DNA from 3 places in the Bacillus sp. MC1252 genome. Region 1 is predicted to be linked to each of the others. Evidence: riboswitches for the same ligand, from Rfam matches in the RefSeq annotation. Region 1 holds a riboswitch; each other region holds the start of a gene.
What was found. Region 1 has a riboswitch for S-adenosylmethionine ahead of ACYH0L_RS05820 (methionine biosynthesis PLP-dependent protein). Riboswitches for the same ligand answer to the same signal wherever they lie in the genome.
Positions count from the first base shown of each region.

Region 2: linked by a shared signal. The riboswitch ahead of ACYH0L_RS18040 (5-methyltetrahydropteroyltriglutamate--homocysteine S-methyltransferase) and the one ahead of ACYH0L_RS05820 (methionine biosynthesis PLP-dependent protein) in region 1 are both predicted to bind S-adenosylmethionine.
Region 3: linked by a shared signal. The riboswitch ahead of ACYH0L_RS17750 (sugar ABC transporter substrate-binding protein) and the one ahead of ACYH0L_RS05820 (methionine biosynthesis PLP-dependent protein) in region 1 are both predicted to bind S-adenosylmethionine.

Region 1 covers NZ_CM166369.1:1,167,503-1,170,783, reverse strand. The annotation lists gene metC (cystathionine beta-lyase) at 1-763, opposite strand, end outside; gene ACYH0L_RS05820 (methionine biosynthesis PLP-dependent protein) at 760-1,878, opposite strand; SAM riboswitch class I at 1,956-2,077, opposite strand; gene ACYH0L_RS05815 (alpha/beta hydrolase) at 2,298-3,038, shown strand; gene ACYH0L_RS05810 (YjcG family protein) at 3,091-3,281, shown strand, end outside.
Region 2 covers NZ_CM166369.1:3,492,353-3,495,633, forward strand. The annotation lists gene ACYH0L_RS18035 (gluconate:H+ symporter) at 1-887, shown strand, start outside; SAM riboswitch class I at 970-1,082, shown strand; gene ACYH0L_RS18040 (5-methyltetrahydropteroyltriglutamate--homocysteine S-methyltransferase) at 1,170-2,294, shown strand; gene bglH (aryl-phospho-beta-d-glucosidase) at 2,348-3,281, opposite strand, start outside.
Region 3 covers NZ_CM166369.1:3,435,384-3,438,664, forward strand. The annotation lists gene ACYH0L_RS17745 (sugar ABC transporter ATP-binding protein) at 1-83, opposite strand, end outside; gene ACYH0L_RS17750 (sugar ABC transporter substrate-binding protein) at 156-1,274, opposite strand; SAM riboswitch class I at 1,444-1,554, opposite strand; gene ACYH0L_RS17755 (right-handed parallel beta-helix repeat-containing protein) at 1,673-3,100, opposite strand.

The DNA of each region.
Region 1 (3,281 bases):
CTAATCTGACCTGAAGGGTTTTTAACCCTCTTAGCACGAGCCAGCAATCCTGCACGCCCAGGACCGCACCGAAAGAGTTTTGCAGCGAATATAGTTCCTCTCCCAGCTTTTCGTCTTTGACCACCGCTAAACCAGACAGCACATCACTGTGACCGCTTAAAAATTTCGTTGCGCTGTGCAGCACAACATCAACGCCAAGGTCTAGCGGCCGCTGGAGAGCAGGCGTTAAAAACGTATTATCTAAGAAGGTCAGACAGTCATGCTCTTTTGCAAGCTGGACGACGCCTTCAATATCCGTAATCCCCAGTGTAGGGTTTGACGGTGTTTCCATATAAATGACCTTCGTATTCGATTGAATGCCTTGTTTGGCTTCATTCAAATCCGTCATGTCCACGAAGGTATGCTCAATACCAAATCTCGAAAGGACTTGCGTGATCATACGGAATGTTCCGCCGTACACATCTTTTGTGACAAGGACGTGATCTCCCTTTGATAAAAGAAGAAAAGCGGTTGAAATGGCTGCCATACCTGACGCAAAGGCAAGCCCTCTTGTTCCTCCTTCTAACGCTGCAATGGTATCCTCTAATGCTTGACGTGTAGGAGTTCCTGATCTGGAATAGTCATATTGGCCAAATTCATCAAAGCTGCTTTGATGAAACGTGGACGCATGCTGAATCGGCACACTGACTGCACCTGTTGAACGGTCTGTTTTAAACGCATTATGAACAAGTTTTGTTTCGAGTGTCCAATCGTGTGTGGTCATTTGGCATGTACCTCCTCTTTCACTTGTGATAGTGCCTGTTTCAGATCAGCTTTCAGGTCATCCACATGCTCAATCCCAACAGAAAAACGGAGCAGTTTGTTACACACACCGTTTGCTATGCGAATCTCTTCTGGAATGTCCATGTGCGTTTGCGTGGCAGGATACGTAATGAAGCTTTCGATTCCACCAAGACTTTCAGCAAAACAAATCGTTTTCAGCTGCTTTAAAAATGGATTGACCCAGTCCTCTTTGGCTACACGAAATGACAGCATTCCTCCCTTGCCTGGGTAAAGAACATCTTGAATTTCAGGCTGCTCCTCTAAAAAATCCGCTAACTCCTTCGCATTTGCCTCATGCTGACGCATTCTAAGGGCCAATGTTTTCATTCCTCTCATTAAAAGCCATGAGTCAAATGGAGATAGGACCGCTCCGATGGCGTTTTGATGCTGGAACATGTCTTCAGATAGCTGCTCTCCTTTTGTGACCACAAGCCCGGCAAGGACGTCGTTGTGTCCGCCTAGATATTTGGTTGCGCTATGAATGACAATGTCCGCTCCAAGCGTAATCGGCTTTTGCAAGACTGGGGTGTAAAAGGTGTTGTCGACAATGACCAAAGCGTCATGCTCTTTTGCAATCTCCGCTATTTTTTGAATATCCGCTTCCTGCATGAGTGGATTTGTCGGCGTTTCAATAAAGACGGCTTTTGTGTTTGGCGTGATTTTAGAGCGTAAACAGTCTTCATCTGAAAAATCATCATAAAGAAAACGCAAGCCGTATTTTTTCCATTCGTTTTCAAACAAACGGTATGTTCCGCCATATAGGTCTGATGAGACAATGAGTTCATCTCCGCTCTCAAATAGAGCCATGATCGTTTGGATCGCTGCCATTCCCGAACTGAAGGCAAAACCGGCCGTCCCTTCTTCGAGTGAAGCAATCGCATCCTCTACAAGCTGTCTTGTTGGGTTTTTCGTTCGAATGTAATCAAACCCTGTTGATTCACCTATGCCTCTATGTCTGTATGCTGTTGAAAGATAAACGGGAGGACTGACTGTGCCAGTCGCCTCTTCGCTTCGGTTTCCAATTTGCGCTAATTTCGTTTCCACATGTTCTGTCATTTGACACCATCCTAAGTAAAATCTGATTTCAAAACAGAAAACCCCTTCTTCATAAGAAGAAGGGGTTTAATCGCTTCCTCTTATCTTCCAAGCAAAAAAGCTGCTTGCTGGATTTAGCACCTTGGTACATCACATGACGTGATGCATACCGGTTGCTGAGGTTTCAAAGGGCCAGTCCCTCCACCTCTCACGATAAGAATGTGTTGTCTGTCTGTTCTAATTCTTAATACTGTAACGTATTAAAACTCATTTTTCAAGGGGAATTGTAATGATTAATTAAAATTTTCTGTATTTTATAATAGAATGGATGTCAGCCGATTTGATTGCATGTTAGCATATAGGAACAACGCTGTCTTTCATGTTACAATGAATGGAAACGTTTCACTTGTGATGAATTTGGTTAGCTGGAGGAATGGATTATGGTGAAGAAAACAGGAATCATTCAAGAAGAAACCTTACAGTCAAAAGAACTTGGGACGGACATGACCGTTTTAATCTATTTGCCAGTCAATTACTCCCCGCTTTATACATATCATGTCATCATTGCACAAGATGGTCATGATTATTTCCGCTTAGGTAAAATAGGCAGACAGGCGGAAGAATTGATGCAAAATAAAGAAATAGAACGCTCGATTATCATTGGTGTTCCTTACGAAAATGTCACTGAAAGGCGAGATACGTATCATCCAGATGGCACAAAGTTTGAGGCGTATAAACGCTTTTTGGCAAATGAACTTGTCCCTTATATTGATGAACACTATCCAACGTATCAAATTGGGTCAGGACGTACGTTCATTGGTGATTCACTAGGCGCTACGATTTCACTCATGACAGCCATTGATTATCCTTCTTTATTTGGCGGGCTGATTTTGCAGTCTCCATATGTTGATGAGTCGGTCTTAGAAGCCGTCAAACAGTCAACAGCACTTTCTCATTATGCCATTATCCATCAAATTGGATCGGAAGAAACGGCTGTGAAAACAACAGATGGCCAAGTGCTTGATTTTATCAAACCGAACGCAGACTTAAAGGCCCTTCTTGAACAGTCTGGTGCGGATTATTTATTTGAGACATTCGAAGGGGATCATAAATGGACGTTTTGGCAGCCACTCATTGCCCCTTCGTTAAAAAGAATGCTCCCATATTCGTTAATCAACTGAATTTTGTTATAATAAACAATAATAAATACTTTCTTAATCAGGAGGGAACATGATGAAATACGGAGTTGTTATATTTCCATCAAAAAAATTGCAAGATATTGCGAACTCTTATCGGAAACGTTATGATCCGAACTATGCACTCATACCGCCTCATTTAACATTAAGAACACCTTTTGAATTAACGGATCTAGAAGCAGCTGAGATCGTTTCAACCTTGCGAGAGTATGCAAAAAATGCTTCTCC
Region 2 (3,281 bases), 1.4 Mb from region 1:
CTGCACTCATCACAACACATGGCTTCCTCCCTCCTCATCCAGGGCCGACAGCCATTGCCAATGTCTTTCAAGCAAACATGGGACAAACGTTGTTAGTTGGAATTATTTTAGCAATTCCTGCTGTGTTAGTAGGCGGACTACTGTTTACGAAACTATTTCAAAAAGATCAATTGCATGCACATATACCGAAAAACTTATTTAATCCAAAGGAATTTACAGAAGAGGAAATGCCAAGCTTCGGGATTAGCATTTTTACCGCTGTTTTGCCTGTATTACTTATGACATTCAGAGCATTTTTAGAAATTTTCTTCCCATCCTCTCCATTCTTGCCAACAGCTGAGTTTTTAGGTGAACCGGCGATTGCGCTATTAATCTCAGTGCTGCTTGCCATCTACACGTTTGGACTTGGCAGGGGCAAAAGCATGCAGGAAGTCATGAAGTCGATCACGGATTCTATTGGCTCCATTGCAATGATTCTATTAATTATTGCAGGCGGCGGCGCTTTTAAACAGGTGCTCATCGATAGCGGCGTCGATCAATACATTGCGGGGATCATGCGAGGAAGCACTCTTTCTCCCCTGCTCCTCACCTGGCTGATTGCTGCTGTCCTGCGTGTATCATTAGGGTCAGCAACTGTCGCCGGTCTCACCGCGGCTGGCATTTCTGCACCACTTATTGGATTAACGGGTGTCAGCCCGGAATTAATGGTGATCGCAACAGGTGCCGGAAGTATTACGTTCTCTCACGTGAATGATGCGGGTTTCTGGATTTATAAAGAATACTTTAACCTGTCAATGGCCCAAACCTTTAAAACATGGACATTGATGGTCACTGTTCTTTCACTTGTCGGACTAGCTGGTGTTCTTGTCGCTGATTTGTTTATGTAGGAAAATAAATTGTAAAAGCCATTGACTTTTTCTCGAAAAGATTGAATAATTGTGTATATTAAGAAAATTGAATCAAAAGGTAACCTTATTAAGAGTGGTGGAGGGACTGGCCCTGTGAAACCCGGCAACCGCTGTTCCTAGGAACAGAATGGTGCTAATTCCTTAAGCAAGCACACGCTTGTTTGAAGATAAGGCAGAGATCTCACAGTATATGATGCTCTTCCTTATCCAAGGAAGAGCTTTTTTATTTGATATTCAACCTGTAGAAGGAAGGGATTCAGCATGACACAAGTACAAACCATTGGAAAGAAAACAACAAAGCCGCCATTTCGCGCAGATCAAGTAGGAAGTTTACTCCGTTCAGAGCGCATCAAAGAAGCACGTAAGCAAAAAGCAGACGGTACGCTGACAGCAGAGCAGCTCCGACAAATTGAAAATGCAGAAATCACACGTATTGTGGAGAAGCAAAAGGAGATTGGATTAGAGGTTGTGACAGACGGAGAATTCAGACGTGCATGGTGGCATTTTGACTTTCTTGAAGGACTTGATGGGGTCGAAGGATTTGAAGCAGATCAGGGCATTCAATTCCACAACACAACGACAAAAGCACGAGGCATTAAGGTAACGGGTAAAATCGATTTTACAGAGCACCCAATGCTAGAAGATTACCGCTTCCTTCACAGCATCGCTGGTGATCATACGGCAAAAATGACGATTCCAAGTCCGAATATGCTCTTTTTCCGTGGAAAGCTTGATGAAGGTGTGTATGACAGCTTAGATGATTTCCACCATGATGTGGCCCAGGCGTATAAGAAAGCCATCCGTGCTTTTTATGATGCAGGCTGCCGCTACTTGCAGCTAGATGATACGGCATGGGCAGTGTTCTTTTCTGAAAAAGGTCATGAACAAATCAAAGCCTTTGGCCGCGAGGAAGATGAACTTCGTGAGTCGTTTGCAAAAACAATCAATGAAGCCGTTGCCGATCGCCCAGAGGATTTAGTCATCACAATGCACATTTGCCGTGGCAATTTTAAATCAACATGGGCAGCTGAAGGTGGTTACGAAGCAGCGGCAGAAACGATTTTTGCTGGTTTAGATCTTGATGGCCTCTTTTTAGAATTTGACGACGATCGTTCTGGCGGATTTGAGCCTCTTCGATATGTGAAGAACCCAAATCTTCAAATCGTACTTGGTCTTGTGACTTCAAAGTACGGTGAGCTTGAGCCGGTTGAACAAATCAAAAAACGAATCGAGGAAGCGGCTCAATATGTAGACATCAACCAAATTTGTTTGAGTCCACAATGCGGATTCGCATCCACGGAGGAAGGCAATCTGTTAACAGAAGAGCAGCAATGGGAAAAGCTGCGTCATGTGATTGAGATTGCTGATCAAGTGTGGACGTCATAGTCCCTTGACGAAAAAAGAGACAAACCGCATCATCAGCGGTTTGTCTCTTTCTTTTATACATCTAAATAATCACCATTCGTAGCAATCACTTGTTTATACCAATCGAAGCTTTTCTTTTTCTTTCTATCTAATGTACCGTTTCCTTCATTATCACGGTCGACATAAATGAAGCCGTAGCGTTTTTTCATTTCAGCAGTTGAAGCACTGACAAGGTCAATTGGGCCCCAGCTTGTATAACCGATCAGGTCTACTCCGTCTGCGATCGCTTCTCTTGCCTCTAGCAAGTGGCTTCTGAGGTAATCAATCCGGTAATCGTCTTGAATCGATCCGTCCTCTTCCACTTGATCGACAGCGCCCAAGCCATTTTCTACGATAAACAATGGTTTTTGGTAGCGGTCATACAGCTGATTAAGCGTCGTACGAAGTCCTTTCGGATCAATTTGCCAGCCCCAATCACTTGCTTCAAGGTATGGGTTTTTCACGCCTGCAAATAGATTCCCACCTTCAGCCTGATCAAGGATTGCAGGATCTGTACTTGCCACAAAGCTCATATAATAACTGAAGCCGATATAGTCCACTGTATGGTTTCTTAAAATGTCTTCGTCACCATCTTGGAACTCAATGGTGATTCCATTTTCACGTAAATAACGTTTCATGTATCCTGGATAGTAGCCTCTTGCCTGTACATCTGAGAAGAACAATGTTTTACGGTCTTGATCAATCGCAGCAAACATATCTTCTGGTCTTGAGCTGTACGGATATGTGGTCATAGCTGCAATCATACAGCCAATTTTCGCATCTGGAATGATTTCGTGTCCCGCTTTAACAGCTAAAGCACTTGCAACAAATTGGTGATGGGCTGCTTGATATTGAATGCTTTTCTCGTCTTCGCCTTCTTCAAATACAAGTCCGCCACCTGTGAAAGGGGCATGTAACACGACGTTGATTTCGTTAAAAGTCATCCAATATTTCACTTTGTCTTTATAT
Region 3 (3,281 bases), 1.4 Mb from region 1:
AATGTGAAATTCACTTGATCCAGCGCTTTAACCCCAGGGAATTCAATCGAAATGTTCTCCATACAAACAAGCGGCGAAGTCATAGGTGTCCTCCTTGTCTATTGATCGTCATTTGAAAAACGAAACACCCTCTATGGAAAGAGAGTGTACGTTGTTTATTTTGCATAATGTTTCTTCAAGGTCTTCATCCAATCTTCTTCAAAAGCAGTAGATGAACCGAACCCCTTTACTTCTTCCGCAAGATTGACCATATTGATGGCCTTGCCTGCTTGTTGAAGCTGCTTTTGTGAAATGAGAGAGGCCTCAAGGTCATAGGAAGATGGTGTTTTCTCTCCAGCTATTTTCTTCGCAAGAATCCTCACGTCAACTGCACCAATGAGCTTCGGATCAACCGCTGCTGTGTACTTCCATGAGCTGTCTTTCGCTGTCATTTCCTGAAGATCGGCATTTGACACATCAATACCGTAAATCTTCACTTCTGTTCTTCCTGCTTCCTTTAAGGCTCTTGCTGCACCAATAGCAAATGCGTCCCACGTGGCAAAAATAGCGTCAAGCTTGCCCTTTGGATACTTATTCAGCATGGCAGCCACTGCATTTTGTGTTTGAACAGACGTATCAGAGGAAGCAATGCCAAAACGGTCAAGCTCCTTGAGCCCTGCATGCTGTTTGAGTGTTTCTTGGTACACCTTGTTTCGTCTCACCATTGGCGGGAACCCATCTACCCAGAGGTATGCAATATTTGCTTTTCCTTTAAAATCAGATACGAGTGCGTCTAATGATTTTTTCGCTAATTGTTCGTCATCTTGAGACGTCACTGTGACCCCTTTGATGTCCTTCAGCTTAGGATTCGAATCAAACGCTACGACTGGAATGCCCTTCGCTGTGATCTTTTTCACGTCAGCGACGGTCGCCTCGTCGTCCCCATGAGAGATGATAAAGCCATCATAATTTTCTTCCAGCGCCTGAGAGATCGCATCATGGAATTTCGCTGTATTTCCATTTGCGGTGTAGACATCTACCGTAAAGCCAAGCGCTTCACCTTCTGCCTTCGTCCCAGCTAAAAACTGCGCTGTATGATCATCTCCTCCGATTTTACGGATGACTTTAATTTTTGCTCCCTGTCCCTTTGCAAAGCGCTTCGGTACATTGTCAAAGGAAACTTTTTCGTTCGCATTCGCCTTTGAGCCTGAGCTTGATCCTGCTCCACAGCCTGCTAATAGGACGGTTAGGATCGTCAATAATACAAGAGATGATGTCCAATATTTACGTTTCATTGCTGTTCCTCCTCCAGTTATTTTATTTATCACATCAGAAAACTAGGTAAAAAAGTAAGAAAACGCCAGTAAACCAATGGATTGCTTCTAAAATAGAGACAAAAAAGCCTCTCTTGAAGAAGAGAGGCTTGATCACCGTTGCATGAAACATGTATCGGGAAGTCTTCCTCTCTTATCTGTCAAAGCTGTAACAGCTTTGCAGGAATTAGCACCAATTTCTAAAAATAGAAACGGTTGCTGGGCGTCATAGGGCCAGTCCCTCTGCCTCTCTTGATAAGAGATCCGTTATGAAATTTGTTTTAGTTGAAATGTCTTCTTTACTTTAATGCGATGTCCCACCAATGTCAATGACTTTTTTGAATATTTCTAAAATGATATGTGCATGGTCATTGATTTGATTAACTGCCGACGATTTTCTTGGCAGGTGAAGATTTCTTCAGACGGAAATCATATTTTTTCTCATTCACATAATGTGGATTGAGGTGTACTGATCCTTTATCTTGACCGCTTTTGGAGCGATACGTTTTGTAGCCTTCCATCCATTTTCCGCGCCATACCCACTGTGATGCTTTCGCACCTTTGCGGTCATCATAGACGTTCTTCTGGAATGTATTCTTTTGGTTCACTTGATAAAGGTTCACGACTAAGTAATGCGATCTACTAGCTGTCATGATATTATTCGTGATCCGATTGTTCACTGCTTGATATTGCATGAGCAATTGACCGCCTTCTAGGCCGGCTGTGTCATTTTTGTACAAAATATTATGCGAGATGGTCGTGTTTGTTGTTCCGCCCCGCTTCTTATCATAGCCGCCAATTGAAATGCCTGTATAACGGTTTAGATACACTTGATTGTGCTCGATGCGAATGCGATCCGCCATTTTCCCTTTATGTTCACTTGTGACTTCAATCCCAAGGTCATTGTGATGTGTGATGTTATGATCGATCACAATGTCTTTCCCGCCATCCACATAAATTCCGCCAGCGGAGATGTCCTTGCCGTAAGCTGGATTCCCATAACTCGTAATCCCATATACTTTGTTTCTAGATACGACACCATTTCTGACCTGATCATATTTTTTAGAAGGGGCTACTTTCTCAAAACCAATTAAATCAATGCCAATATTATCAGTGTGCCTGACCGTGTTATGTGTCACGCGAAATTTTTTGACGTTCCCGTTTAACACAAGGGCTTCACTGAAGCCAAGTTTTAATTTTTCAACGGTATTTCCTTTGATTTCAATGTCTTCAATGGCAGCAGGAGCTTTTGTCCCATAGACAGCAATACCATGCGCATTCCCATTTTTGTGTGTCGTCTGAATGTCATACACTCGGTTGTTGAGCAGCTTGACTCCTTTGCCGCTTCCTTTGATGAAAATACCGACTGGTGTTACATCTTCTTTATTCGTCTTAATATGCCCAACCGTAAGACCTTTGAGTGTGATGTAGCTTTTTTGATCGATCGTTACAAGACCGCCGTCTGCTTGATTTCCTTTAAGGGATGCTCCGCTAATGACAGGCTTTTCTTTTCCATAAGCTTGAAAGACAACTGGTGCTTTCTTTGTTCCTGAATGACGGACAATCAATTTCTCTTTGTATGTACCGCCTCTCATGTAAATCGTTGCCCCAGCTTTAGCCATACTTGCCGATTTCTTCAGTGTGCGGAAAGGTTTTTGCTGCGTTCCCGGGTTTTGGTCGTTTCCGTTTGTTGCCACGTAATAAGTTGTGCCTTGCTTGGCGCCAGCCTCCTCTGTCATCGCTTGACAGCCAAAGCTGATCACGGTTATGAATATAATCAGTAAGATACCTGGTATCATTCGTTTCATCTCGTTGTTTGCTCCTTTCACTTCTCTTCTTCCTTTATCGGTTAAAAAAAAGAGGATTAAAATATGACGCTGCCCCTTGCAAGGTACTGGTCAAAAGGTGTATGGTTGAAAGAATATCTTACAGGAACCACTCGTTATAAATTGTCAGATTAATCAGTTAATAATGCATTTGGTTTTTATT